DNA from 4 places in the Acidovorax sp. M2(2025) genome. Region 1 is predicted to be linked to each of the others. Evidence: predicted binding sites of a transcription regulator. Region 1 holds the regulator's gene; each other region holds the start of a gene.
The links. Region 1 encodes FNR, which switches genes on or off when oxygen is low (the NO sensors DNR and NnrR bind a similar motif). Its sites were predicted from a motif close to TTGATNNNNATCAA; they were not measured.
Positions count from the first base shown of each region.

Region 2: the regulator FNR is predicted to act here: its motif matches at 5,728-5,741, upstream of ACOYR3_RS02335 (hemerythrin domain-containing protein).
Region 3: the regulator FNR is predicted to act here: its motif matches at 3,699-3,712, upstream of ACOYR3_RS03680 (TraR/DksA family transcriptional regulator).
Region 4: the regulator FNR is predicted to act here: its motif matches at 1,461-1,474, upstream of cobA (uroporphyrinogen-III C-methyltransferase).

Region 1 is NZ_CP186262.1:2,078,961-2,085,998, reverse strand. Features, by position in the region: gene ACOYR3_RS09685 (EAL domain-containing protein) at 1-747, opposite strand, end outside; gene ACOYR3_RS09680 (HD-GYP domain-containing protein) at 744-2,051, opposite strand; gene ACOYR3_RS09675 (sulfite exporter TauE/SafE family protein) at 2,264-2,992, opposite strand; gene hemN (oxygen-independent coproporphyrinogen III oxidase) at 2,998-4,380, opposite strand; gene fnr (fumarate/nitrate reduction transcriptional regulator Fnr) at 4,566-5,288, shown strand; gene ACOYR3_RS09660 (hypothetical protein) at 5,418-5,711, opposite strand; gene ACOYR3_RS09655 (FixH family protein) at 5,765-6,046, opposite strand; gene ccoG (cytochrome c oxidase accessory protein CcoG) at 6,119-7,038, opposite strand, start outside.
Region 2 is NZ_CP186262.1:517,909-524,946, reverse strand. Features, by position in the region: gene ACOYR3_RS02355 (porin) at 1-1,191, opposite strand, end outside; gene creC (two-component system sensor histidine kinase CreC) at 1,491-2,954, shown strand; gene creD (cell envelope integrity protein CreD) at 3,077-4,525, shown strand; gene ACOYR3_RS02340 (hypothetical protein) at 4,522-4,848, shown strand; gene ACOYR3_RS02335 (hemerythrin domain-containing protein) at 5,141-5,659, opposite strand; gene ACOYR3_RS02330 (hypothetical protein) at 5,834-6,415, opposite strand; gene ACOYR3_RS02325 (CsbD family protein) at 6,500-6,718, opposite strand.
Region 3 is NZ_CP186262.1:788,421-795,458, reverse strand. Features, by position in the region: gene ACOYR3_RS03705 (FIST signal transduction protein) at 1-663, opposite strand, end outside; gene ACOYR3_RS03700 (PhaM family polyhydroxyalkanoate granule multifunctional regulatory protein) at 727-1,623, opposite strand; gene ACOYR3_RS03695 (copper chaperone PCu(A)C) at 1,738-2,244, opposite strand; gene ACOYR3_RS03690 (DUF2946 family protein) at 2,485-2,856, opposite strand; gene ACOYR3_RS03685 (glutathione S-transferase) at 3,008-3,655, shown strand; gene ACOYR3_RS03680 (TraR/DksA family transcriptional regulator) at 3,768-4,139, shown strand; gene ACOYR3_RS03675 (VOC family protein) at 4,256-4,669, shown strand; gene ACOYR3_RS03670 (MarC family protein) at 4,666-5,259, shown strand; gene ACOYR3_RS03665 (Rrf2 family transcriptional regulator) at 5,295-5,846, opposite strand; gene nhaR (transcriptional activator NhaR) at 5,992-6,891, shown strand; tRNA gene ACOYR3_RS03655 (tRNA-Met) at 6,995-7,038, opposite strand, start outside.
Region 4 is NZ_CP186262.1:3,182,267-3,189,304, forward strand. Features, by position in the region: gene ACOYR3_RS14765 (cation-translocating P-type ATPase) at 1-546, shown strand, start outside; gene cobA (uroporphyrinogen-III C-methyltransferase) at 568-1,398, opposite strand; gene ACOYR3_RS14775 (cytochrome D1 domain-containing protein) at 1,600-3,324, shown strand; gene ACOYR3_RS14780 (c-type cytochrome) at 3,595-3,918, shown strand; gene ACOYR3_RS14785 (c-type cytochrome) at 3,928-4,281, shown strand; gene ACOYR3_RS14790 (cytochrome D1 domain-containing protein) at 4,278-5,471, shown strand; gene ACOYR3_RS14795 (Lrp/AsnC family transcriptional regulator) at 5,473-6,480, shown strand; gene ACOYR3_RS14800 (Lrp/AsnC family transcriptional regulator) at 6,473-6,961, shown strand; gene ACOYR3_RS14805 (Lrp/AsnC family transcriptional regulator) at 6,942-7,038, shown strand, end outside.

The sequences.
Region 1 (7,038 bases):
CGCCTGGATCTCGGCCTGGCGGGTGATGTCGCGGAACGAGAACACCCGCCCCGCGGGCTCGCCACGGCTGAACTGTGGCACCGTCCGCAGTTCCAGCACGGTGCCGTTGCGCAGGGCGACGATATCGTTGCTTTCTTGCGCGGGCTCGCGGGCCAGGGATGCCAGGCGCTCGGAGTAGGCGCGCTCGTCCTGCACCTGCGACCGCATGTACGCATAGACGGCCGCATCGTCCCGCTGCACCAGCAATTCCTGCGGGAGCCCCCACAGCTGGGCGAGGCGTTGGTTGAAGGCCCGGATACTGCCGTCCAGCCCGCACACGAGCATGCCATCGGCGGCGGAGTCCAGCGTGCCGCGCAACTCCGACAGCAGGGTTTCGAGTTCGCGCTCGGTGGCTTCCTGGACGCTGCGGTCCAGCATGGTCAGCATGAACATGGTGCCGGAAGATGCATCCATCGGCACCCGCACCACCCGCCTATCCACGGGCAGCAGCGACCCATCGGCGCGCAACAGCAAGGTGTGCGAGTGAATGCCCTGCGCAATCACCGCGGCCGGCTCGGCCCAGAACGCGTGGTCCTGCGGGGTCGCAGCCAAGCTGAGCACCGACGCCCCGGCCATGGCCGCAGCGGGCAAACCCGACAGCACCTGCGCCGCGGCATTGGCGTACAGGATGCGCAGGCTGCCCTCATCCACCAGCCACACGGCCTCCTGGAGTCCATCCAGCCAACCGGGGGCCTGCGAAGCCGTCACGGGTGCCCCTCAGACGAGCCGGTGAGGACTGCCCGCTCAAAAAAGTAGCAGATGCGCCGCCGCGGTGACAGGTAGTCCAGCGCATCGCGCGGTAGCTGCGCCGGCTTCAGGCTGCGCCGGATGCCGAGTTCCGGCACGGTCTCCAGGTCCAGGATCGGCGCCTCTTCCTTGGGAACCCGCGAATCGTGAACGATGACCTTCGGCCGCAGCGGGCGCGACGAATTCACCGACGCCACGATGGCGTACCGGTCATTGACCAGCTGGACGACAGACCCCGGTGGATACACCCCCATCATGCGGATGAAGGCCCCCAGCACCACGGAGTCGAACCGCGGCTTGAGCTGCGCAAAAATGACCGACAGGGCTTCGTGCGGCGTGAGCGCATCCACGCCGTTGGCGGGGTTGCACATGCGGTCGTAGTGGTTGACCAGGGCCAACACCTGGCTTGCGCGCGACAGGGCGGGCCCCTGCAGGCGCTGCGGGAAACCGCTTCCGTCGGCCATTTCATGGTGCTGCGCAATGGCCTTGAGCACCGGGTCGGGCAACCCCATGCGCGTGCCCAGCGCCACGGACTCTGCCACGTGGGATTCGTAGCGCGTGCGCTCCATGGGGATCATGGAGACGGTGGGGTGCCGCAGGTTCGGCGGCAGTTTCAGCTTGCCCAGGTCGTGCAGCAGGGCGGCAACGCCCAGATCCTGCAGTTCCGCGCTCTGCATGCCCAGCGCACGCCCCAGAAGCAGCGAAATCACCAGCACGTTGATGGGATGCAGGGCGCTGCACTCGCCCACCCCCTCGGACAGCAGCCGGATGACGGAGTCCCCGTTCTCGAGCAGTTCGGCCACGCAGGACGCCACCAGCGCATCGCCGCTCGCCCGCGCCTGGTCGGGATGATCGACAACGGTGCGCTCCAGCGCGTGGTACTGCCGCGTCGCCGCTCCGAATCGCTGATCGCAGACGGCCAGCGCCCGGTTCTGGGCCTCCAGCAATTCACGCCTGCGCCGGGCTTCGGGATCGGCCGCTGCGGTCGCCTGGGCCGCGGCGGCTTCATTGCTCCCGGCCGAGGCCGGCTCCGCCATGTCCGCCACATTCCATGCGGCGGGCACGATTTCCTGCAGCCCCGGATCGCTCTTCTTGGGGAAATAACGCACCTCCGCCAGCCCGAGCCCGCGCAACGTGGCAATCTGCTCTGCCGACGCGATGCGGAAACTGCTGACAGGAAACGGATGGTGCATCCAGCCCACGTCGAGCTGGATGTACATGCCGACCCGCAGTTGGCTGATGTCAATGAGGATGGAGGAGTTCACGTCCGTGCGTGTGAAACATGGCGACGCTTCTGCCACCAATAGTTACACACATTATCGCCACTTCAACGTCGGCACCAGAGCAACTCGCCACGCCTGAGGCAACCCGGCAACAGACCCTGCGGGCGCCATGCCGGGTGCGCTGCGCCACGGGGCCGGATTTCACAGGAAGGCGGGGGCTTCGGTGCGGCCGTGGGGGCCTTGCAGCAAGCTGACTACCGACACCAGAGGGAGGGCTTGTAGATCAAATCCATCCACAGCGCCCAACCCGCCACGGCGCAGAGCAAGCCACCCGCCACACGGGTTCCCCAATCGGCGCGAGAGGCATTGAGGCGCGCCTTGAGCTTTCCCCAGACCCACGGGCCGCCCACGAGCCAGACGCCGCTGCCAACGCCAAACAGCGCCATGGTCAGCGCCCCCTCCAGCGCTCCGCCGCTCAGGGCGGCCACGAGCAGCGCCGAATACAGCAGCCCGCAGGGCATCAAGGCCCACAGGAACCCTGCCGCGAGCACGCCGCCGGGTGCGCGCACCCAGGGCCGGACCCGGCTCCATACCGAACGCCCGGCCTGCTCCACCCACTGCGGTTGGCGGGCCTGGATCATCATCATCAACCCCCACGCCATGACCGCCACGTGCAACAGCGTCCACGCCGGGCGCAATGCCACCGTCTGCTGCGTCAGCCACGCCAGGCTGTCCATGGCCAGGGCCGCGAGCCCACCAGCAGCGCCGTACCCCGCCAGGCGGCCCAGGTGAAACGCAATGCCGCGGCGGACCACGCCGCCCTGCGGTACCCACTGGATGGGCTGCTCCCCCACCTCCCCACTGGACGCATGCCCACCGCCCTGCCCGACCAACGCACCACAGGGTGCGGAACACATGGCCAGGCAGTGGGACCCGCCCACGAGTCCCATCAGCAGGGCGGTGGTGGCAGTCGTAGCGTTCATGGGGCTCAGATGATGCGGGAAAAACGGGCGCGGTTGCGGTCGGCCTGCAGATAGCGGTCAAACACCATGGCGATCCCCCGCACAAAGAACCAGCCCATGGCCGTCACCTCGATCCCATCAGGGCGCATGGCCACCAGCCCCTGTTCGGCCATGGTTTCCAACTGCGTCAGCTCGGGGCCGAAGTAGCTGCGGAAATCGATGAGCCACGCCTGTTCCATGGGTTCGAACAGCAACTCGCCCTGGCACATCAATGCCATGATGACCGCACGCCGCACCAGATCATCGCGGGTGAGCGCCAGTCCGCGAACCACGGGGAGGCGCCCTTGGTTGAGCAGGTCGTAATACTCGTCGAGCGTCTTGGCATTCTGGCTGTAGGTGGCGCCGACCCGGCCGATGGCCGACACGCCCAACCCGATCAGATCGCAGTCGGGCTGGGTGCTGTACCCCTGGAAGTTGCGGTGCAGGCGGCCCTGCCGCTTGGCAACAGCCAGCGCATCTTCCGGCAGCGCAAAGTGGTCCATTCCCACATAAACGTAGCCCGCGTCCATGAAAGCATCCAGCGAGCGGGACAGCATGGAGACCTTCCCCGCGGCAGTGGGCAGCTCGGCGGAGACGATGCGCCGCTGGGGCTTGAAGCGCTCCGGCAGATGGGCGTAGGCATACAGGGCGATGCGGTCCGGACGCAGTTGCGCGACCTGGGCCAGCGTGCGGTCAAACGACTCGGGGGTCTGGCGCGGCAAGCCGTAGATCAGATCGACGTTGACGGACTCGAATCCCAGCGACCGCGCCGACTCGACCAGTGAGAACACCTGCTCGGCAGGCTGGATGCGGTGCACGGCCTTCTGCACCTCGGGATCGAAATCCTGCACACCGAAACTCAGCCGGTTGAAGCCCAGCTCGGCCAGCAGGGCAAGCCGCTGCGCGTCCACGGTACGGGGATCGACCTCGATCGAATACTCCCCCCCGGGCGCCAGCGAGAAGCTCCGCTTGAGCATCGCCATCAGTTCCCGCAGGCCATCATCCGACAGGAACGTGGGCGTGCCACCGCCCAGGTGCAGCTGGCTCACCACCTGGCCGGTACCGCAGCGGGCCGTGTGCAGATCCACCTCGCGGCTCAGGTACCGGAGATAGACCTCGGCCCTGTCATGGTGTTTGGTGATGATCTTGTTACAAGCGCAGTAGTAGCATAGCGACTCGCAAAACGGTATGTGCACATACAGCGACAGCGGCAGCGCTTTCGTCATGGAGCCCAGACGCCGTTGCTCCAGCGCGAGGGCGTAGTCGTCCTGTCCGAAAGCTTCCACGAAGCGGTCAGCCGTTGGATAAGAGGTATAGCGGGGCCCTGGCACGTCAAAACGGCGCAGAAGGTCGGGCGAAACAGCGGTCATGGGCAAATTCCTTGCGTACCTTTTCACTGTGCCGTAAGCTGCACCCAGCGTCCTTGACCTGAATCAAGCAATGACATAACGCGAACAGCGACAATTTGATGCATGTCAGTCGCTACCAGGGCCTCTGGAACCACCCGTGGGCATGCGCGACGATATGCTCGAAACTCTTATCAGCACCTGTGTCTATGAATCCGCTCACCATCAAAGTCGCCTGCTCCAACTGCAACCTGCGCGAGCTGTGCATGCCGGTCGGATTGAGCGAGGACCAACTGCAGCGAATTGATGAAGTGGTTGCCGTGCGGCGCAAGGTGAAACGCGGGGGCACCCTGTTCCGCAACGGCGAGTCGTTTACCTCGCTCTATGCGATCCGCACAGGCTTCTTCAAGACATGCGTGGCGACGGAAGATGGCCGCGACCAGGTGACGGGCTTTCAGATGGCGGGCGAGATCATTGGCCTGGATGGGATTGTCAATGACCACCACACCTGCGACGCTGTCGCACTGGAAGACGCCGAGGTGTGCGTGATGCCGTTTGACCGCATCGAGGAACTCTCCCGCGAGGTCACGGCCCTGCAGCACCACGTGCACAAGATCATGAGCCGAGAGATCGTTCGCGAACACGGCGTGATGCTGCTGCTGGGCAGCATGCGCGCCGAAGAACGCCTGGCGGCCTTTCTTCTCAACCTCGTGCAGCGGCTGCACGCCCGTGGCTTTTCCCAGTCCGAGCTAGTGCTGCGCATGACGCGGGAAGAGATCGGCAGCTACCTGGGCCTCAAGCTGGAGACGGTGAGCCGCACGTTCTCAAAGTTCGTGGAAGAAGGGACTGTCGAGGTCAAGCAGCGCCATGTGCGCATCCTCAATACCGACGCGCTCAGGCGCATCGTGAACAACCAGCAAGCCTGCCACTGACACGTTAGCGGCACTGCAGTCAGCGCGACCAAATCGCGCGGCACAACTGGCCGTTGCAATCCCAGGCGCATCCACCGCGCCACACCGTCTTTTTGACGGAGCTGCGGGGCGGTAACCCCACCCGCCCGCTCAGGGGCAGGAAGGCGTTTTGCGGCAATCGTCTGGACGGTCGCCCTCGGGCACCGGGCAGCGATTGAGTTCGAAAGGCGACATCGCCAGCAGGGTGGTCAGCGCGCTGGACACCATGGCAATTCCCCAGAACGCAAAAAACGCCAGGGTATAGACCCCTTCCCGCGAGAGCGCCAGCGGTTGTCCGAACCAGTGCAGATCCTGCGGATCCACCAGCGCAAAAACCAGCATTTCCATCACCGCCGCCATAAGAAAGGCGGGCCAGGCAATCCACATCAGGCGTTGCGTCCACATTGGTTTGTCTCCTGCAAAAACGCACAAGCAGCCAGTCGCCAGGCCAGTGTAATTCAGCGAGGCTGGTCCTGCACAGGCGTGGCTGCGTGGTTGCGGGCCTTCATGGCGGGAGCCAGGCTCTTGCTGGGTTCGGACAGCGTCTTGTTGATCTCCACCCCTTGGCGGTAATAGTCTTCCGCCACCACGGGATCAGGACGCGACAGCGCAAGCCATAGTGTGACGAAGCCGGCAATGATCACGATGACGGGGCCGGCAATGATCAGCCAGACATGGCCAAACTTCCACCACGGTGCTGTGGCGGGTGCGGCAGCGCCAAGTGCGGTGCTGGTAGACATGGGCTCACTCCTTCAAGATTGAAATGTTCTGTGCAAGGCACCAAGCGCCTTGCACCAGTATGCCTGCGTGCGCTACCGCGGCACCAGGAAGACCGACTTTTCCGACACGTGGTCTGCAGCACCCAGGGCCTGGATGTCGAAATGCACGGCGTGCGATCCTGGGGGCACAGAGCCATAGGGCACCTGAAGGCGCACGGCGACCCAGCGGGACTCGGCAGGCCCGATCTCGACTTCTGGCTCGGAAGCGACCTCCAGGCCCTCGATGCCGCGCGCCGCGATGCGGTACCGCTGTGGGCCTTCGGTGGCATTCATGATTTGCAGACGGTAGATGTTCTCCAGCTTGCCTCCCGCCACGATGCGAGACAGTGCGGCGCGATCACGCACCACGTCCACCTTCAGCGGCGTGCGGTTGACCAGGCTCACCAACATTCCGATGCACAGGGTCGCGAGCACCGCGCTGTAGATCAGTACGCGCGGCCGCAGCACGCGCCGGAATATTTGCGACTGGCTCCAGCGGTTGGCCACACCGTTCTGGGTCGAGAAGCGGATCAGCCCCTTGGGGTAGTGCATCTTGTCCATCACGGTGTTGCAGGCATCCACGCACAGCCCGCAGCCGATGCACTCGTACTGCAGCCCTTTGCGAATGTCGATACCCACCGGGCAGACCTGCACGCACAGGGTGCAGTCGATGCAATCGCCAAGCCCCTTGGCCTTGTAATCCACCGTTTTGTTGCGAGGGCCGCGGGGTTCGCCGCGCTGGACGTCATAACTGACGATGAGCGTGTCCTTGTCGAACATGGCGCTCTGGAACCGGGCGTAAGGGCACATGTACTTGCAGACCTGCTCGCGCATGTAGCCGGCGTTGCCATAGGTGGCAAAACCGTAGAACAGCACCCAGAATATCTGCCAGCTGCCCTGCAATGCCAGCAGTTCTGCGCCCAGCTGGCGGATAGGAACGAAATAGCCCACAAAGGTGAAACCCGTCCAGGCAG
Region 2 (7,038 bases), 1.6 Mb from region 1:
GAAACCGTTGCCGCCCAGCATGTCCTGCGACGTGTTCTTGTTGTTCAGGTGGGTGAGCACGGCGTTCAGGTCGGTCCGCCTGGAAAGGGTGTACGTATAGGCCACGCCGTACGACGAGCGGTCGGCGTTGAACGGGCGTTTGTCGTTCATGCTGTTGTAGGCCACGGCCACCGTGTGCACGCCCCGGGTGAGGCGGTAGCCGATCTGGAACAGGCGCGCATCTTGCCGGAAGCCCTGGACAAAGGCGTTTTGCACCAGACCGGCAAATGGCGCCGTGGCCGGATTGGCCGAGAGGCCGGCGGCGATGCCGGACAGGTCGGTCGGGTGGTTGTCCTTGATGGTGCTGAATTGGCCCGCCAGCGTGCCGGGACCGATGTCCACCGTGGCCCCCAGGACGGCGGTCGTCAGCGACTTCTCGCCCAGCTCATTGTTGCGGGTGTTGTAGCCGCCGCCGAACGCGTAGCCGTCGCCCTGGTACGTGGCCATGACGCCCCACAGCCGCCGCGCGCTCGCACGTCCGGCGACCTCGCCTGCGGCGTACATCGCCGTGGCGGTCACTCCGCCCTGCTGCAGCCCGTACTGCAGCGAGTTGCTCACGCGAATGTCGAACGAAGCCGGGATGGCCACCAACTGCCCCAGCGCCAGGCTGGACTCGGTCTTCATCACGTCGAAGTAGGCCGTGGCCAGGTAGCCGGGTGTGTATTGCCGGCCGAACGTGAAGGCGCCGTACGGCGTGACCAGGCCCGTGAAGATCTGCCTGTCAAAGAAGTTGTTGCCCAAATTCACGCCCACGGAATTGCCGATTTGCGAGGCCACGGCGGCCACCGCGGGCTGCAGCGCTGCTGGCAGCCCCAGGTAGCTGGCGTTGCTGAGCCGGTCGGGCAGCTTGCCCTGGGAAATGGGGCGGCTGCCGAGCGCCCCGGTGTCCGCTTCCAGGCGAGACTCCAGCGTGAAGACGGCGCGGTAGCCGCCACCCAGGTCTTCATTTCCCTTGAACCCGAGGCGCGAGCCTTGCATGTTGCCGCTGGTCAGGCGGGTTGCAGAGCCGCCAGGGGCTCCGGTGACGTGCTGAATACCCACGTCGACAATGCCGTACATCGTGACGCTGCTGGTGCCGGTCGCGCTTTGCGCCATGCCCAACGACGAAAAGCAGCCGAGCACGGCTGCCGATAAGAGGCGCGTTTTCCGCATATCTTGTCTCCTGTTGTTGCTTGCAGTGGGAAATGAATGCCCACGCCACTTCGCGGGCAGTTCGGAACCGAGACTAGGCGGCAGGCCCCCCATAGCCACAGGGCCAGGCGCGGACCGCGGGCCCCTTGCGGGCGCCCCGGCCTGTTTCCGGGAGAAACCGTTGCACCGTTCCAACTTCCGGCGGCCCCCGCCGCAGGGCCGCACCGGACGGGGTTGCACCTGCGTGCGCACCAAGGCCCGACGCGCACGCCGCCCCTGGGGCTGCTGCGGCTATATTGCTGAAGAGAGTCCCCAGCCCCATGCGCCTCGGTATCCGCCTGCTGTTCGCCTTCTTCCTCATCAACGGCATCGCCGCGTTCTTTGTGCTGCGCGTGTTCATGGCCGAGATCAAGCCCAGCGTGCGCGAGGTGATGGAGGACATGATGGTGGACACCGCCAACATCCTGGCCGAGCTGGCCAGCGAGGACCTGGCCAGCGGGCGGCTGGCGGCGGATGCCGGCAACAGCAGCGCCAGCCCGTTTGCGCAGCATGTGCGCCGCTATGCCACGCGGCCCATCGATGCCGCCATCTGGGGGGTTTCCAAGCAGTCCCTCGACTATCGGATCTACGTGACCGACACCACCGGGCGCGTGCTGTTCGACTCCGAAAACCGCGCCGTGGGCGCCGACTATTCGCGCTGGCGCGACGTGGCGCGCACGCTGCGCGGCGAGTACGGCGCGCGCTCCACCCGCGATGTGCAGGAGGACGACACCAGCGGCGTGATGCACGTGGCCGCGCCCATCTATGTGCAGGACCGGATCGCGGGCGTGCTCACGGTGGCCAAGCCCACGCGCACGGTGCAGCGCTTCATCGACCGCGCCGAGCGCAAGGTGTTCATGGGCGGGCTGCTGCTGCTGGCACTGTCGGCCGCCGTGGGCGTGGCCGTGACGCTGTGGATGGTATGGAACGTGCGGCGCCTGCGCGACTACGCCCTGAGCGTGCAGGGCCCGGCCGACGGCGAGGCGCTCGACCCTGCCTCGCCGCCCGCGCCAGCCCTGGCCGTGCCGCAGGTGCCCGGTGAACTGGGCGACCTGGCCCGCGCCATGGACCGCATGCGCGCGCGGCTGGAGGGGCGCGACTACATCGAGGGCTACGTGCGCGCCCTCACGCACGAGCTCAAGAGCCCCGTGGCCGCCATCCGCGGCGCGGGCGAGCTGCTGCAGGACGACCTGCCCGCCACCGACCGCGCCGAGTTCGCCCACCAGGTAGTGCAGCAAAGCGAGCGGCTGCAGCGCATCATCGACCGGCTGCTGGAGCTGTCCAAGCTGGAGCAGCGCCACCATGCCGAGGGCCGCGCCCCCGTGGCGCTGCAGGACTGCGCCGCGGCAGCCCTCGCCCAGACGCGCGCCCGCGCCGCCCAGCGCGGCATCACGCTGGCGTTGTCAGGCGCAGGCGCCAGCGGCCCGTGGGAGGCCGAGCTGGTCACGCTGGCCCTGACCAACCTGCTGGACAACGCCATCGACTTCGCCCCCGAAGGCAGCACCGTTCGGGTGGAGCTGGCCGGCACCACCGTGGCCGTGCAGGACGGCGGCCCCGGCGTGCCCGACTACGCGCTGCCGCGCCTGGGCGAGCGCTTCTTCACCACGGCGCGGCCGGGCGGCGAACGCAGCGGATCGGGCCTGGGGCTGGCCATCGTCCGGCGCGTGATGGCGCTGCATGGCGGCCAGATGGCGGTGCGCAACACGGCGCCCGGCCTGCGGGTGGAGCTGGCGTTTCCCGGCTGAGCCCCCGGACGGCCTCAGACCTGCCCGCCCGGCGCCACTTCACGCCCGCCTCACAAACTTCATAGCGCCCTCACACCCGGGGCCAACACTCGCCTCCCCAACATGCACTTGTGGAGGATCTCTTGTTCAAACACCCCCTGTTCACCAAGCTGGCCGCGCTGGGCGCGGTCGTCCTGCTCCTGATGGTCGGCCTGTCGATGATCGAGGGCGTCGTGCGCGACCGGCAGCGCTACCGCAGCCTCACCGCCCAGAGCGTGGCCGACAGCCTGGCCGGCCCGCAGACCCTGATGGGCCCCCTGATCCACAGCGCCTGCGTGGAAAGCTGGGACGAAGAGACCGGCAAGGGCGACGAGCGCCGCATGGTGGAGCGCCGCCGCGAGTTCCGCCTGACGGCCATGCCCGAGCAGCTCAAGATCAGCACCGGCGCAGCCATGGAGGAGCGCGCACGCGGCCTGCACAAGGTGAACACCTACACCCTCAAGGCCCAGGTCGCGGCGCAGTGGGGCTCGCTGGCCGGGCTGGTGCCCCAAAGCACCCTGAAGAATTCGCGCATGCACTGCGGTGCCCCCATCGTGATGATGGCCGTGGGGGACGCTCGCGGCATCCGCACGGCGCAGTTCACGCTGGGTCCGCAGGCGCTGGCGCTCAAGCCCGGCACCTTCCACCCGGCCTACAGCCGGGGCCTGCACGCCGTGCTGCCCGAGTCGGTGCGCGGCAAGGCCGACGGCCTGGCCGCCACGCTGGACCTGGAGCTGGTGGGCACCGAGCGCCTGGCCATCGTGCCGCTGGGCGGCAACACCGAGGTGCTGATGACCAGCGGCTGGCCCCACCCCTCGTTTGCGGGGCGCTTCCTGCCGTCCGAGCGCGAGGTCAAGAAGACCGGGTTTGCGGCCACCTGGCGCCTGTCGTCGCTGGCCACCACGGCGCAGGCAGACATTGCCGAGGGCAAGCCCGTCTGCGCGGGCGGCCTGGACAACGATCCGCGGAGCCCCGAATACGGCACGGGCAGCGCCTCGCAAGGCGGCCCCTGCGCCGACAGCTTCAGCGTGGCGTTTGTGGACCCGGTGAACCCCTATTCGCTCAGCGACCGCGCCACCAAGTACGGAGTGCTGTTCATTGCGCTCACCTTCGTGGCCGTGGGCCTCTTCGAGTTGATGAAGAAACTCCGCGTCCACCCCGTGCAGTACCTGCTGGTGGGCAGCGCGCTGTGCAGCTTCTTCCTGCTGCTGGTGAGCCTGTCGGAGCACCTGCCGTTCGGCACCTCGTACGCCGTGGCCGCCAGCGCCTGCGTGCTGCTGCTGGCCTACTACGCCAGCCACATGCTGGGCGGCCTGACACGCGGCATTCCGCTGGGCGCGGGCATCGCGGTGCTGTACGGCCTGCTGTACCTGCTGCTGCAGCTGGAGCAGACGGCGCTGGTGGTCGGCTCCATCGCACTCTTCCTGGTGCTCGCCGCCGTCATGGTGCTCACGCGCAATGTGAACTGGTACGGGGTGTCGTCCCAGGGCGGCACGCCCCGGCGGCCGGGCGCGCCCGCCACGCCGCCCGCCGCCCGCCCGGAGGCCGCATGAGCGCCGCCGAGGCTCCATCGCTGGGGGCCCAGGCCTGGGCCCGGCACCTGGCAGGCCCCGCCCCGCAGCCGTCCGCGGCGGGCCTGACGGTGGCGGAAGCCGCACGGGTGCAACGCTACCGCGACCAGTTGGCGGCCGCCCTGCAGCGGCGGGACCGGGGCGCGCTGCACAGCGCCAAGCAGCAGGTGCTGGACGCGGCGTTCCGCCCCCGTGATCCGCACGCCGAGCCCGGCCCCGACTCGCCCGCCCTGCGCCGCGCGCTGCGCGACCTGTGCTGGCGCATGGCGGCCCTGCTGCTGCCACGCCGCCCGCTGGGCGACTGACGGCCACAGGCAACGACCATAAAAATACCTGATTAGTTACTTGTCTCAGATGCCACTCCATCCGTTCGGGCTGAGCCCGTCGAAGCCAGGGCTTGCAGCGTGCGTGCAAGGCTTCGACAGGCTCAGCCCGAACGGGTGGGGAAGAGGAAGCGTCTGAGGTAGGTTGCTAATCAGATAAAAATTGCACCCTGCGCTTGCTGGACAAGCGCAGGGTGCTATTAATAATCTAGCAAACCCGGGATGCTGCCCCGGCAGGCAAGCCGGTGACAGTGCCCCGGCCGCGCGGGCCAGCTCAGGCCGCCGCGGCTTCCTCGCGGGCCACGCTGGCGGGTCGGTCCTCGTCGGAGCAGCTGGCGCCGCCGCAGCCGTGGATCAGCTCGCCGGGCAGGGCATCGGGCGCATGCACGATGCCCGTGGCAGGATCAAAGCCCACGCGGCGCACGTGCAGGGCGAGGGCGGCGTCCATGCTCTGGGCGTGCTGGGGAAACCACAGGGCCAGTTCGCTGGCCATGATGCGCAGCGGCTTCAGGTCGCCCTGCTCGGCCCGCGCCGTGCCTTCGCGCATGACCTGCAGCACCACCTTGTGCTGCATGCTGTGGCAGTTGCCCGAGGCAAAGCGGGTGGAGGCCATCCACGCATCCTCCTGCGCGAAGTGGTGGTCCGTGTGGTCCACCAGGGCGCGCCAGGCGGGCAGCAGGGCGGCGTCATCCGCACGGTCCACCGCGGCCAGCAGGTCCACGAATTCCTGGTGGATGTCGTCCATCACCGGCAGGTCCAGGGCCAGTGCATCCGACCATTCGAGTTGAGCCATGGGCATCCCTTCGCGACAGCGAGACAAAAAACAGGGGGCGAGCTTAGGGCGGACGTTCTTCGCGCGTATTGACCCAGGTCAGCTCCCGCCGTGGCGGCGCGCCTGAGGGCGGGCGCAAAAAAGCCCCGCACGGGGCGGGGCGTGGCAGTTGCCGGGGCCGCACTGCGGCCGGGATCAGCTCTTGCCGTACATGCGCTTCATGTCGTCCACGCACTTGGACTTGGCGTCGCCCGACATGGCGTCGCAACGCTCCTTGGCGGCCTTGTAGGCGGCGTCGTTCTTCTCGGCGCTGGCGTCCTTGCGGGCCTCTGCCACGTCGGCGCTCTTGGCGGCGGCGCTGTCGGCGGGCTTGGCCTGGGCCTCGGCCACCTTGGCGTCTTCCTTGGCCTTCACGCGGGCAGCCTTGGCGTCCTTCACGCAGACGTCCTTGTCATTGCCCTTGAGGTCGTCGCACTTTTCCTTGGCCACGTCATAGGCGGCGTCGGCCTTGGCGTCTGCCACCTTGCGGGTGGCCTTGGCGCTGGGCTTGTGCTGGGCATCCAGCTCGGCCTTGGCCACGTCTTCGGCGCCCTTGGCCTCCTTCATGCAGACGTCCTTGGCGTTGTCCTTCAGGCCATCGCATTTTTGCTTGGCGGCCTTGTAGTCGGCGGAAATGCGGTCCTTGCCCGCCTTGTAGTCGGCATCGGTCATGGCCAGAGCAGAGGTGGCCAGCAGGCCGGCGGCGACAGAAGCCATCAGGGTGCGTGTGAATTGCATGGTGTTCTCCTCGGTGTACGAAATTACGAGTCCATCAGGGGTCCGCGCGGGCGGCGGGATCGCTGCGCCCGGCGGGGCCGCGTCTCAGTCGTTGAAGCGGAAGTCGGGGTGGCGGGCCTGCCAGTCGCGGAGCTGCTTTTCCGCTTCGTCGCGTGCAATGCCCTGGCGCTCTTGCAGCTTGCCCAGGAACTGTTCGCGCTTGCCGTCGATGACATCAAGGTCGTCGTTGGTGAGCTTGCCCCACTGCTCGATCATTTTTCCTTTGAACTGCTTCCAGTTGCCTTGGATGGTGTCTTCATTCATGGTGTGCATCCTCGAAAGTTTTCGCGCCAGCCATCCACCCGGAATGCGTGGAACAGGTGCTTGATGCGATGGGATGAACTCTAGAAACGGAGGGCGGCGCGGGCCGTAGTCCGGCCTGCGTTGCGCACGTCAGCACACGCCTACGGCGCGTGCCAGACAGACCGGCGCCCCCCTTTTCTCCCTGCCCAGTCCACAAATGTTGCAATTCCCCATCACCCCGCCAGCGTTACACCTGGCCTCTCCCTGAGAGTGGTTTCATTTGGTAACGTTTGTATTTCCGTAGGGGGATTTGCTGTGGTGAAGTGCGAAACGCGCCTCCC
Region 3 (7,038 bases), 1.3 Mb from region 1:
GGTGATGGTGTGCAGCGGCCCCACCGGCTGGCAGCCCTGCGTGACCCGGGACAGCAGCGACACACCGGCCCCGAACGCCACGCCCGACAAGCCGCCGCCGAACACGCCACTGGCCGCGCCCTGCCCGGCGATGTTGCCGTTTCCCCCCACCGCAAACTGCACGCTGGCGCCCCGGCTGGCGCTGACGCCGCCAAACAGGTACCCCGTTTCGGTGCGCGCCGCCATTTCCGTGAGCAGGCCGGCCAGATCCGGCGTCGTCCCGTCGGCATGCACCAGTGCCGTGTGGGCGGTGAATGCGCCGGGGTCCCGGTGCGGCGGGTGCGCGGGCAGCGGGGCCACCCCCGAGAACACGCGGTACTGGTCGGCCGGCACGTCCAGCAGCATCACCGACAGGGCGGGCTCGTCGAAGTACTCGGCGTTGCAGGCCGAGACGCCCACGCCTACGGTCCCGCTCCAGTCGGTCACCTCGGGCAGCTCGCTGCTGAGGTAGTCGAGCAGCTCGCGGGCTTCGCCGGCGTAGTGGTCGGTGATGTACACCAGGCCCAGCGTGGGCGCTGCGGCGTAGCCAGGCAAGGCCATCTGGGCACGCAACTGCGCCAGCACCAGCGCCGCGGCCATGCGCCATTGCGGGTGCGTGGCGTGGCCCGTAGGAAAGAGTTTCATCCGGGTCTCCCGAAATCAGGCAGGCTGGCGGGCAGCACCCGGGGGTGCTTGCCGCAGGCCGCTTCAGCCGGTGCGCTTGCGCGCCGTGCCGCGCGCGGCGGTGGATTTCTTGGCCGCGGCGCTGCGGGCCGGCTTGGCGCCGGCAGCCTTGCGCGGCGCTGCAGCGCGCTTGGGCGCAGCGGTCCGGCCGGCGGGCGGAGCCTTCTTGCCCGCGCCGGGCTGCAGGGTCTGCAGGCCCTTGGCCGCGAACTGGCTGGCCATGCCGGAGGCGGTCTTCAGCGCCTCCTTGGCGAGGCCGGTGGCCATGTTCTTGGTGGTGTCGATGGCCGTCTGCTTTGCCGCGTCCGTCATGGCGTTGGCGGCAATCTGCTGGAACTGGCTGGTGAGGGCGCCCCACCATTGCATCGGGTCCACCACGGGGGCGGCGGCCGTCTCGGCGGCCTTGCCCGTGCGGGATTTGCCCTTGGCCTTGGGAGCTGCGGCCGGCGCCTCGGCTTCGGCCTCCGCGGGCTCGTCGCTGGCTTCTTGCGCTGCCGCGCTGGTGCGCGCAGCGGCGCGGGCGGCGGCGCCGGCCACGGCGTCGGCGGCGCCGCTCACCGTGTCGGCGGCCTTCTGCACACCGCTCATCACGGTATCGGCCGTCTTGAGCTTGAAGGCGTTGGCCACGTCGCCCATGCTGAAGTTCATGCCCTTGAGCGTGGCCAACGTCATCTTCTGCACTTCCAGCGCCTGGATGGTGGCGGCCAGCGCCCGCGAGTTCTGCTCCAGCCAGAACTGCACGGCCTTGAGTTCCTCGATGCGTTTTTCCAGCTCTTCGACGTTGATCGTCGGCGCCACCCAGTTGGAGAGATTGGGCAACTGCGGGATGCTGCTGGTCGCCCCCTTGGCCAGGTTTTGCAGAAAGTCGAACCCGGGGACGAACTTGCCGAAACCGAAGGCGCTGGATGTGTTGTCACTCATGGCCGCTCCAGGAGGTGGTCTGTGGTGGGGGCACAGCTTACTCCAACCCGCGCGGCCACGGCAGGTGGCGTCAGCCTTTGCACGGGCGGTTGGCGCCCCTGCGCGAGACTTTTTTCAGTGCTTGTGGCCGTTCATCATCATGCCGCCGGGCGCGGGGGAACCTGCCGGCGGCGTGGCCGCCACGGGCACCGCCAGGCTCAGGCTGCTTTCGCTGCCCTTGGCGTCCTGGAACACCAGCGTCAGCGGCACGGTGGTGCCGCCGGCCAGCGGGGCCTTGAGGTCCATCAGCATGACGTGATAGCCGCCGGGCTTGAGCTCCACCGCCTTCCCGGCGGGCAGCTCCAGCGACGGCACGGCGCGCATCTTCATCACGTCGCCTTCCATTTTCATTTCATGCACTTCGGTCACGCCGGCCGCAGGCGATTCGGCACGCACCAGGCGCGCCCCGTCCTTGGCGGTCAGGCGCATGAACGCGCCGGTGGCCTTCTGGCCCTGCACGCTGGCGCGGGCCCAGGCGCCGTCGACGGTGACCGGGGCGGCGGTCTGGGCCTGCACGGGCAGGGCCGCCAGGGCCGTCACAAAGGCGCAGGCAAGGGTGGCGGAGTGGATCAGTTTTTTCATGGTGAAGGGTCCTTTGGGTCGAGGAGGTATGTCGCAAGAATGGGAGCGAAGCGCCATATCGGTAATATTCGGCGCTAGCGCTTATGTAGAAAGCGCAAACAGCTATAAATTTTATAGCATTTTACAAAGCCGGCGAGGCGGTCTTTTCCGTTTTGGGTGCTCAAGGCTCCTGGGGGCACGGGCCGCGCAGAGCTCCAGAAGCCCCGCCGGGCAGCCTGCAGCGCCGCCAGGAAGGGCGCCTCAGACGGCCCGCGGCGGCCCGCGGGGCGGCAGTGGCGCAGCGGCACGGACCGCAAAGGGGGCCGCGGGAAACGGGCGCACAGCGTGCGCAGCAGGGCGCACGCCGGACTCCAGCGCCCGCGCCGCCGGCGGCGGCGCGCCGACCGAGGCACACAGCGGACAGTCCAGCGTATGGCCCGGCACCTGCTGGGCGCCCTCTTCCGCCTTCACCACCAGCTTGAACGCCCCTGCGCCGGAGCAGATCAGCTCCAGGGCCTGCGGACGGACCATCGGCGACGCCACGGCCGCCCCCAGGGTCAGCACAAACCACGCTAGCACCAGCCGGGTGAACCAGCGGCAGCTGCGAAGGGTTTGCGCAAGAGGGGCGGCCATGGGCTGTTGATTGTAGGCGGCGGCCTTCGCCAGGGCGCCCCCGCCCGCCCACTCCATGACGCAGGTCATGTGCGCGACGCCCGGTGCGGTGCCCGCCGCCTACGATGGCGCCCTTCCCCCACCTTCCAACCAAGAGCCTTCAGGAGACACCATGCTGACGCTTTGCGGATTTTCAGCCAGCAACTACTACAACAAGGTCAAGCTCGCCCTGCTCGAAAAGGGCGTGCCTTTTACCGAAGAGCTTGCCTGGGTCGGCGAGACCGATCGCTCGGCCAGCCCCTTGGGCAAGGTGCCTTACCTGCGCACGCCGCAGGGGCCGCTGTGCGAATCGGCCGTGATGGCCGACTACCTGGAGGCCGCCTACCCCGCGCAGCCGCTGGTGCCCGCCGACCCCTTTGCCGCCGCCAAGGTCCGCGAGCTGGTCACGTTCCTGGAACTGCACCTGGAGCTGGTCGCCCGCAATCTCTATCCCCAGGCCTTCTTTGGCGGCAGCGTGAGCGAATCCGCCCGCGAGAAGGTCGGCCGGCAGCTTGAGAAGAACATCGCGGCATTTGCCCAGCTGGCCCGGTTCAGCCCCTTTGTGGCCGGCAACAGCTTCACCCTGGCCGACTGCGCCGCCATCGTGCACCTGCCGCTGGTCAGCTCGGCTACCAAGATCGTCTACGGACGCGACTTCCTGGCCGACCTGCCCGTGCGCGACTACCTGGCCCGGATGGGCGAGCGCCCCCACGTGCAGCGCGTGAACGCCGACCGCAAGACCAACACCGCCGAAATGCTGTCCCGCCCGCCCAAGCACTGAACGGCCTGCCCCGGCCGCGACGGGCGTGCGGCGGCAAGAAGGCTTGACTTCCGTCAACGCCCGGCAGCACCCACGGGCGCACCATAGGCCTATTGCACCTTTGGAGACACCCATGGATTCCACCCAAGCCGCCCCGTTCCGCCAACAACTCCTCGCGCAGCGCGCTGCGCTGCTTGCCCAGTTGGCCGAACAGCGTGGAGGCGCCATCGGGCGCGCCGAGGCGGCCGCCAACCATTTCGCGCCCTCCGGGGATCCCCGGGCGCAGCAGGCCACCGAACGGGAACTGGAGTTCGCCATCGACGAGCATGAAACGGCGCACCTGACCGCCGTCGTGGCTGCGCTGGAGCGCATCGAAGCCGGCACCTACGGCGAGTGCGTCGACTGCGGCGCAGACATCCCGGCCGCCCGGCTGCAGGCCACGCCGGAAGCCGCACGCTGCGTGCCGTGCCAGCAGCAGACGGAACAGCACCACCGCGCCGCCTGAGCCCGCGCCGCGCACACCCAGCCCTTGCGCCGCCGCGGCGCTGGGCGCCGGGCACCGGCAGCGGGCGCGGGCCGCGGGCCCTGGCGCCGCAACGGGGCTGCTATCCTCGGCAGCCTATGCGCAGCCTTTTTCACTTGGCCTTTCATGTGACCGACCTGGACGCCGCCCGGCGCTTCTATGGCGGCGTGCTCGGGTGCCGCGAAGGCCGCAGCACCGACACCTGGGTGGATTTCGATTTTTTCGGCCACCAGATCTCGCTGCACCTGGGCCGGCCGTTTGAAACCACCCTGACCGGCCGCGTGGGCGACCACCTGGTCCCGATGCCGCACCTGGGCGCCATCCTGGAACTGCCGGACTGGCAAGCCCTGGCGGCGCGTCTGCAGGCTGCGGGCACGGCCTTCGTGATGGAACCGCAGGTGCGCTTCGCCGGGCAACCCGGGGAGCAGTGGACGATGTTCTTCCGCGACCCGAGCGGCAACCCGCTGGAAATCAAGGGCTTCCGCTCGCTGGACACGGTCTACGCCCGATGAGCTACACCTTCGCGTCGGCGACGATCCTGCTGCTGCTCATCACCGATCCGCTGGGCAACATTCCCATCTTTGCCAACGCCTTGCGCGGCGTGGCGCCGGAGCGGCGGGCCCGCGTCATCGTGCGCGAGGTGCTCATCGCCTTCGCGCTGCTCCTGGCGTTCCTGTTCTTTGGCGCCCAGTTCCTGCAGGTCATGAACCTGAGCGACCTCTCGCTGCAGATTGCGGGCGCCGTGGTACTGTTCCTGATCGCGCTGCGGATGATCTTTCCGGCCGCCGCCGGCCCCGAGACGGAGCCGCCCGGCGAACCGCTCATCGTGCCGCTGGCCATCCCGGCCCTGGCCGGTCCTTCCGCCCTGGCCACCGTGATGCTGCTCGTGGCGCAGGCGCCCGAACGGCGCCTGGAATGGGTGGGGGCGCTGTGCGTCACCATGGCCGTGTGCGCCGTGGTCCTGCTGCTGGCCGAGCGCATCCAGCGGCTCGTCGGCGAGCGCGTGGTCATGGCGTTTGAGCGCCTGATGGGACTGATCCTGGTGGCCATCGCGGTGGAGATGCTGATCCGCGGCATCAAGCAACTGGCCCACCAGCTGTAGCGAACGCCTGGCCGCTTCCGGCCACAGGCGCGCGCTCAGCGCCGCTGCAGCAGCGGCACCGCTCCCAGGGCAAAGACGGAGTTTGGCACTCCCACCCGCGCCATCAGCGGCCGGGGCTTCGCCGGGAGCTTCTTGGAGGCGGCGGCCGGTGCAGCGGGAATCTCCTCCACCGCTACCCCTTTGGACAGCTGCTGCTCCACCAGGCTCTGGAGCGTGACCGACTGCAGGTACTCCATCACGCGCGCGTTGAAGCTGGTCCACAGCTCTCCGGTCATCGAGCGCACACGCGCCGCCTGGCCGGATTCCAGGCTCTGCAAGTCATCGGCCTTGAGGCTCTCGACGGCCAGGATGATGTCCGCCACCGAAATCTGCTCCGGGCTGCGGGCCAGCGTGTAGCCGCCGCCGGGGCCGCGCGTGCTGTCCACCAGCCCGGCGCGGCGCAGGCCGCTGAACAGCTGCTCCAGGTAGGACAGCGAGGTGCCCTGGCGCGTGCTGATGGTCGACAAGGCCACGGGCCGCGCCTTCTGGCGCAGCGCCAGATCGGTCATGGCCGACACGGCCAGTTGTCCTCGGGTCGTAATCCGCATGGTGCTACTCCTTATGGCAATGGCGGCCCGTTCCCGGTGCAGGCCGCATCGGCGGGCCGCCATGGACCAATGTAGAGCGTTTGACACTTCGCGTATATTCGCTTTATCGTTCTCAATACCCCTATTTTTCTCGAAGTATTACTGTGTGAACTTCAAGCACCTGCGCTACTTCTGGACCGTGGCCAAGGCCGGTGGCGTCATGCGCGCCAGCGAGCAGCTGCACACCACACCCCAGACGCTGTCCGGCCAGATCCGCCAGCTGGAGGAGTGGCTGGGCCACGATCTTTTTCGCAAGCGCGGGCGGGGGCTGGAGCTCACCAGCGAGGGCCGCATCGCGCTGGGCTATGCCGACCAGATCTTCGCCCTGGGGGATGAGCTGGAGGGCGCCATCCGCCTGGCCCGCAGCCAGGAGCGGCCGCTGGAGTTCCGGGTCGGTGTCGCGGACTCCCTTGCGAAGTCCGTCGTGTACCACTTGCTGGAGCCGGCGCTCGGCATGCCGCAGCAGGTGCACATGACCTGCCAGGAAGGCAAGTTTCCGGAGCTGATCGCCCAGCTGAGCCTGCACCGGCTGGACCTGGTGCTGGCCGACGAGCCCGTCTCCCGGAAGATCGGCGTCAAGGCCTTCAACCACCCCCTGGGCACCAGCAGCCTGAGCTTCCTGTGCGCCCCGGCCTTGAAAGCCCAGCTCCAGGGCACGTTCCCGGAATGCCTGCACGCGGCCCCCATGCTCATCCAGGGCCCCATGTCGTCCGTGCGGCAGCAGCTCGACCATTGGCTCAACCGGTACCGCCTGCAGCCGCGCATCGTGGGAGAGTTTGACGACAGCGCGCTGATGAACGCCTTCGGCCGGGAAGGCCGGGGCGTCTTCACGGCCCCTACCGTGCTGGAAGCCGAAACCACCGCCCAGTTCGGCGTTGAAGTCATTGGCCGCACGGCGGAACTGGTGGAAGAGTTCTTCGCCATATCCGTGGAACGCAGGATCACCCACCCCTGCGTGGCCGCCATCACCCGGGCCGCCCGCGGAGCGCTGTTTGCCGCGGAGTAGCAGGCACAGCACGCCCCCAGCACAGCGCACCGGCCCGCTGCGCGCAAAAACAAAAAAGCCCACTGAAAAGTGGGCTCCTTGCGCAGCGCTTGCTGCGGGTATTTGGTTGCGCGAGAAGGATTTGAACCTCCGACCTTTGGGTTATGA
Region 4 (7,038 bases), 1.1 Mb from region 1:
ATCCACATCCTGTGGGTCAACCTCGTCACCGACGGGCTTCCGGGCCTGGCGCTGGCGGCCGAGCCGGCCGAGCGCGGCATCATGCGGCGCCCGCCCCGGGCGCCGCGCGAGAGCCTGTTTGCCCACGGCATGTGGCAGCACATCCTGGGTGTGGGCCTGCTGATCGGCGGGCTGTGCCTGGCCGTGCAGGCCTGGGCGCTGCACACCGGGCACGCGCACTGGCAGACCATGGTGTTCACCGTGCTCACGCTGGCGCAGATGGCGCATGTGATCGCCATCCGGTCCGAATCCGAACCCATCTGGCGGCTCGGGCTGCTGAGCAACCGCCCGCTGCTGGGCGCGGTGCTGCTCACCTTTACCCTGCAGATGGCGACCATCTACGTGCCCTGGCTCAACCCCATCTTCCGCACCGAACCGCTGAGCCTGGGCGAACTGGCGCTGTGCATCGGCGCGGCCCTGGTGGTGCTGGTGGTCGTGGAGATTGAAAAGGCCTGGCGGCGCGGGCGCAGCGGGCAGACGTCGGCCGACCCGGCGCTGGACGCCTGAGCGGGGCAGCGCCCGGCCATCTCAGCGATGGCGGGCGCCGAGCACCCCGCCCTGGGCAAGTTCCGGCTGCAAGGCCACCACCCCGCCCACAATGATCAGGGCTGGCGCCTTCACGCCATGGCGGACGGCCAGCCCCGGCAGCGACGCGACCGTGCCGGTGAGGGTGCGCTGGCCGGGCAGCGAGGCGCGTTCGACGATGGCCGCCGGCGTTTCCGGCGGCAGGCCGTGCGCGGCCAGTTGCGCGCAGATGGTGGGTAGCGTGGCCACGCCCATGTAGAAGACCACCGTCTGGCGGGTGCGCGCAAGCAGCGGCCAGTCCAGCGCCGTGTCGTCGTCCCCGCGCAGGTGGCCCGTGGCCAGCACCAGGGTGCCGGCGTGGTCCCGGTGCGTGAGGGGAATGCCCGCACACGCGCCCGCCGCCTGGGCGGCGGTGATGCCCGGCACCACGTCGAAGGGAATGCCCGCACGGGCCAGCGCCTGCACCTCTTCCCCGCCGCGCCCGAAGATGTAGCAGTCGCCGCCCTTCAGGCGCACCAGCGGCCGCCCGCTGCCCGCCAGCCGGCACATCAGCGCAATGATGTCCTCCTGCGGCAGCGTGTGGCGCGAGGATTCCTTGCCCACATAGATGCGCTCCGCGCTGTCCGGCACCAGGGCCAGCACCGCTTCGCCCACCAGGTGGTCGTACAGCACCAGGCTGGCCTCGCGCAACGCGCGCGCGGCCTTCACCGTCAGCAAGTCGGGATCGCCTGGGCCGGCGCCGACCAGCGTCACGCGGCCCGGCGGCACCGCCGGGTTCCCGGTCCCGCCGGGCGCGGGCGTCTTCAGCCATTGGGGGTCGTCCATGAAGCTCATGCAGGGGGCTCGCGGGTGGTTGTGGGGTAGGCCCATGGTGGAACAGGCCGGGCGGCGCGTCCTTGAACCAGTTCAAGGACAGCCCGCACCGCCCGCAGGACCATTGCCGCACCCGCAGTCACGAAGGACAGCCGTGGCGCGGGTCGGAGGGCGCAGCCGCATCCACCGCCAACCATTCGCTGCCCATGACGCAGAGGACCGATGATGAAAGCAATCAAGACCGTCCAGCACCTGGCCCTGGCAGCCCTCGCAATGGCTGCGGCCACGGCGATGGCACAGGCAGGCAAGGGAGTCTCGCAACCCGAAATGAACTACCAGGCCGGCGGCTCCCCTCTGGTGAACGAGCCCATGCACCAGAGCAACAACCCCAAGGCCCCGCCGATGACGGCGGCCGAGTTCGAGAAGGCGCGCCAGACCTACTTCGAGCGCTGCGCGGGCTGCCACGGCGTGCTGCGCAAGGGCGCTACGGGCAAGCCGCTCACGCCGGACATCACCACCGCCAAGGGCACGGACTACCTGAAGGTGTTCATCTCCTACGGCTCGCCCGCGGGCATGCCCAACTGGCTCACTTCCGGCGAGATGAACGAGCAGGAAGTGGACCTGATGGCCCGCTACATCCAGCACGAGCCGCCAACGCCGCCCGAATTCGGAATGGCCGACATGAAGAAGACCTGGAAGGTCATCGTCGAGCCCAAGGACCGCCCCAAGAAGAAGCTCAACAACTACAACATCGAGAACATCTTCTCGACCACGCTGCGCGACACCGGCGAGGTGGCGCTGATCGACGGCGACACCAAGCAGATCATCAACATCGTCAAGACCGGCTACGCGGTGCACATCTCGCGGCTGTCGGCCTCGGGCCGCTACCTGTTCGTGATCGGCCGCGACGCCAAGATCAACATGATCGACCTGTGGATGGAAAAGCCCGACAACGTGGCCGAGATCCGCGTGGGCCTGGAAGCCCGTTCGGTGGACACCTCCAAGTTCAAGGGCTATGAGGACAAGCTGGCCATCGCGGGCAGCTACTGGCCGCCCCAGTACACCATCATGGACGGCGACACGCTGGAGCCCAGGAAGATCGTGAGCACCCGCGGCATGGTGGTGGGCACGCAGGAATACCACCCCGAGCCGCGCGTGGCCTCCATCGTGGCCTCGCACTTCAAGCCCGAGTTCGTGGTGAACGTGAAGGAGACCGGCAAGACGCTGATGGTGGACTACTCCAACATCGACGCGCTCAAGGTCACCGAGATCGGCTCCGCGCCCTTCCTGCATGACGGCGGCTGGGATTCGAGCAAGCGCTACTTCATGGTGGCCGCCAACAACAGCAACAAGATCGCCGCCATCGACGCCAAGGAGGGCAAGCTCGCGGCCATCACCGAAGTGGGCAAGATCCCCCACCCCGGCCGCGGCGCCAACTTCCTGCACCCCAAATACGGTCCCGTGTGGGCCACCGGCCACCTGGGCGACGAGACCATCTCGCTCATCGGCACCGACCCCAAGAAGCACAAGCAGTACGCCTTCAAGGAAGTCGCCAAGCTCGCCGGCCCCGGCGGGGGCGCGCTCTTCATCAAGAGCCACCCCAAGAGCACGCACCTGTACTCGGACGCGCCGCTCAATCCGGATCCGAAGATCTCGCAGTCCATCGTGGTCTACGACATCAAGAACCTGGACAAGGGCTTCGTGACCTTGCCCGTGGCGGAGTGGGCGGGCCTGAAGGACGACGGCGCCAAGCGCGTGGTGCAGCCGGAGTTCAACAAGGCTGGCGATGAGGTCTGGTTCTCGGTGTGGAGCGCCAAGAACAAGGAGAGCGCGCTCGTGATCGTGGACGACAAGACGCTGAAGCTCAAGGCCGTGATCAAGGACCCGCGCCTGATCACACCCACGGGGCACTTCAACGTCTACAACACCCAGCATGACATCTATTGATGCCCCCCTGAGTCGCCTGCGGCGCCTTCCCCCCAGGGGGACGCCGCCAGGGGCCTGGCAGAGCCAGTTCCCCGGCGGCTGCTGGTCTCAGGCAGCGCGGGCGCTTAGGCCGGAGGCCATGGAATCAGCGTCTTTGAACCAAACGAACCGTTCGGGCTGAGCTTGCCGAAGCCCTGCGCCGCGCTTCGACAGGCTCAGCGTGAACGGGATGTAAACGCCGCACCAACAGCGCGAAGGCAAAACCTCCCATTACAGGAACAGGAGAAAACGATGAGACACCATCTGACAGGGCCTCTGGCCCTTGCTGCAGCCCTGGCGCTTTGCGCCGGTGCTGCCAACGCGGCCTCTCCCGAAGAAGCCATGAACAAGGCGGGCTGCATGGCCTGCCATTCCAAGGACAAGAAGCTGGTCGGGCCTGCGTTCAAGGACATCGCGGCCAAGTACAAGGGCAAGGACGTGACGGCGCAGCTGGTCGACAAGGTGCGCAAGGGCGGCTCCGGCGCGTTCGGGCCGATACCGATGTCGCCCAACGGGCCGGACAAGATCGACGACGCCGACCTCAAAGCCGCGGTCGAGTTCATCCTGAAGTCTTAGAGGCGTGCCGTGCACACCGCCGCACTGACCGGCCTGCTGGGCGCCCTGGCCTGTGCCGGGACCCTGGCGCAGGCCCAGGCTCCGGCTGCGCCGCCCGAGCGCCAGCGCGAGCTGGTGCGCATGGTGCGGCAGGACTGCGGCTCGTGCCACGGCATGCACCTCACCGGCGGGCTGGGCCCGCCCCTCACGCCTGCGGCCCTGGCGGACAAACCCGTCCCATCCATGGCCGCCACCATTTTTCACGGCCGCCCAGGCACGCCCATGCCGCCCTGGCGCTCGTTTGTCACCGAAGCCGAGGCGCTGTGGATTGCCGAGCAGCTGGCCGCCGGCTTCCCTCCGTGGCCTCCACGCACCTCGCCATGAAACGACGTCCCCTTCTCCTCGGCCTGGCGGCACTTCCGCTGCTGGCCAGCGGCTGCGCCACGTTGCAGCCGCCCGAATCCCCCCCCATGGGCACGGGCGACCTGGGCCTGGTCGTGGAACGGGCCACCGGCGCGGTGCTGCTGGTCAACACCACGCACCGCTCCGTCCTGGCCCGCATCGGCGGGCTGGGCGATCTGTCGCATGCCTCGCTGGTGTTCTCGCGCGATGGCCGCCACGCCTACGTGTTTGGCCGCGACGGCGCGCTCACGCGCATCGACCTGCTGACCCGGCGCATCACCGCGCGGGAGCAGCAGGCGGGCAACTCCATTGGCGGCGCCATCAGCGCCGACGGCACGCTGGTGGCCGCGCAGAACTACACGCCCGGCGGCGTGAAGGTGTTTGACGCCGCCACCCTCGCGTTGCGGGCAGACATCCCTGCGTTGACGGCCGACGGCCAGCGCTCGCGCGTGGTGGGCCTGGCCGACCTGCCAGGGCGGCGCTTCATCTACAGCCTGTTCGATGCCGACGCGATCTGCATTGCCGACTGCACCGACCCCGACCGGCCGCGCGTGACCCGCATCGACGGCATCGGCCGCCAGCCCTATGACGCGCTGGTCACCCCCGACGGGCGCCACTACATCGCCGGCCTGTTCGGAGAAGACGGCCTGGCGCTGGTGGACACCTGGGCCCAGCAGCCGGTGGCGCGCCGCATCCTGGCAGGCTATGGCCGCGGCCAGCAGCCCCTGCCCGTCTTCAAGATGCCGCACCTGCGCGGCTGGGCCGTGGCCGGCCGCCACGCCTACCTGCCCGCCATCGGCCGCCATGAGGTGCTGGTGGTGGACACCGCCACGTGGGAGGAAGTCGGCCGCATCCCCGTGGCCGGCCAGCCCGTGTTCGTGATGGCGCGGCCCGATGGCCGCCAGGTGTGGGTGAACTTTGCCGTGCCCGACTACCACCGCGTGCAGGTCATCGACACCGTGGCCCAGCGCGTGGCAGCCACGCTGCAGCCCGGCAAGGCGGTGATGCACATGGAGTTCACCCCGCGTGGCGAGTCGGTGTGGATCAGCTGCCGCGACGACGACAAGGTGGTGGTGCTGGACACCGCCACCCTGGCCACCCAGGCCACGCTGCCGGCCCAGGCCCCCAGCGGCATCTTCCTGACGGCGCGCGCGCAGCGCATGGGGTTCTAGCATGGCGCTGACGACGAGCCCCGCAAACGACCTGCCCCTGCTCAACACCTGGCAGCGCGGCTTTCCGCTGTGCCCCGCGCCGTTCGACGTGCTGGGCCAGGCACTAGGGCGCCCGGCGGGCGACGTGATCGTGGCCTGCCAGCGCCTGCAGGCGGCCGGTGTGCTCGGCCGCATCGGCGGCGTGTTTGCGCCCGGCGCGGGCGGTGCCGGCCTGCTGGCGGCCATGGCGGTGCCGCGCGATCGGCTGGAGGCCGTGGCCGCCGCCGTCTCGCGCCACCCGGGCGTGAGCCACAACTACGAACGCGAGAACGCACTGAACCTCTGGTTCGTGGCCACCGCCGCCACGCCGGCCGCGCTGGAACAGCTGCTGGCGCAGATCGAGCAGGACACGGGCCTGGCGGTGCTGCGCATGCCCATGCTGCAGCCCTACCGCATCGACCTGTCGTTTGACCTGGCGCAGCGCAGCGCCGCGGCCGGCGGCACCACCCGCGGCGCGGCGCTGCCCGTGGCCCCGCACGAAGCGGGCCTGGCGGCCCTGGCGGAGCAGGGCCTGCCACTGGTGTCGCGGCCCTTTGATGCCTGGGCCGAGGCGCTCGGCTGGCGCACGGAACACGTGCTGGACGCCCTGTCGCGCTGGCTGGCCCAGGGCACCCTGAGCCGCTTCGGCATGGTGGTGCGCCACCACGAGGTGGGCTACACCGCCAACGCCATGACCGTGTTCGACGTGCCGGACGACGAAGTGGACGCCTGCGGCGCGCGGCTGGCCTGCCAGCCCGGCGTGACCCTGGCCTACCGCCGCGCCCGCGCGGCGCAGTGGGGCTACAACCTGTACTGCATGGTGCACGGGCAGGAGCGCGGCGAAGTGCTGGCCCTGGTGCAGCAGGCCGCGCAGCGCGCCGGCATTGCCCACCACCGGCGCGAGGTGCTGTTCTCGCTGCGCCGCTTCACACAGCGCGGCCCGCGCCGCTTTGCCGCCGCCCCCGCCGCGCAGGAGGCCCCCCATGCTTAGACACGACCAGCTGCAACTGGTGGACTACCTGCACGGCGGCTTTCCGCTGGTGGACCGGCCCTTTGCCGCCGTGGGGCAGGCCCTGGGCTGGAGCGAGGACCAGGTCATCGAAAGCCTGCACCAGCTGCTCGCCAGCGGCGTGCTCACCCGCTTCGGGCCGCTGTTCCAGATCGAGCGCGCCGGCGGCCAGTTCATGCTGGCCGCACTGGCGGTACCGCCCGAGCGTTTTGACGACGTGGCAACCCTGGTGAACGCCCTGCCCGAGGTGGCCCACAACTACCGCCGCGACCACCCGCAGCTGAACATGTGGTTCGTGCTGGCTGCCGAGTCGGCCGAGGGCGTGGCCCGCGCCGCGCAGCGCATCGAGCAGGCCACGGGCCTGCCGGTGTTCCAGTTTCCCAAGGAGCACGAATACCGCGTGGAGCTGCGCCTGCCGCTGCTGCCCGCCGAAGGAGACCGCCATGGCCCTGGACGCCTTTGACCGCGCCCTCATCGCTGCCGTGCAAAGCGGCCTGCCCCTGGTGGCGCGCCCGTACGAAGCCGTGGGCGCCATGCTGG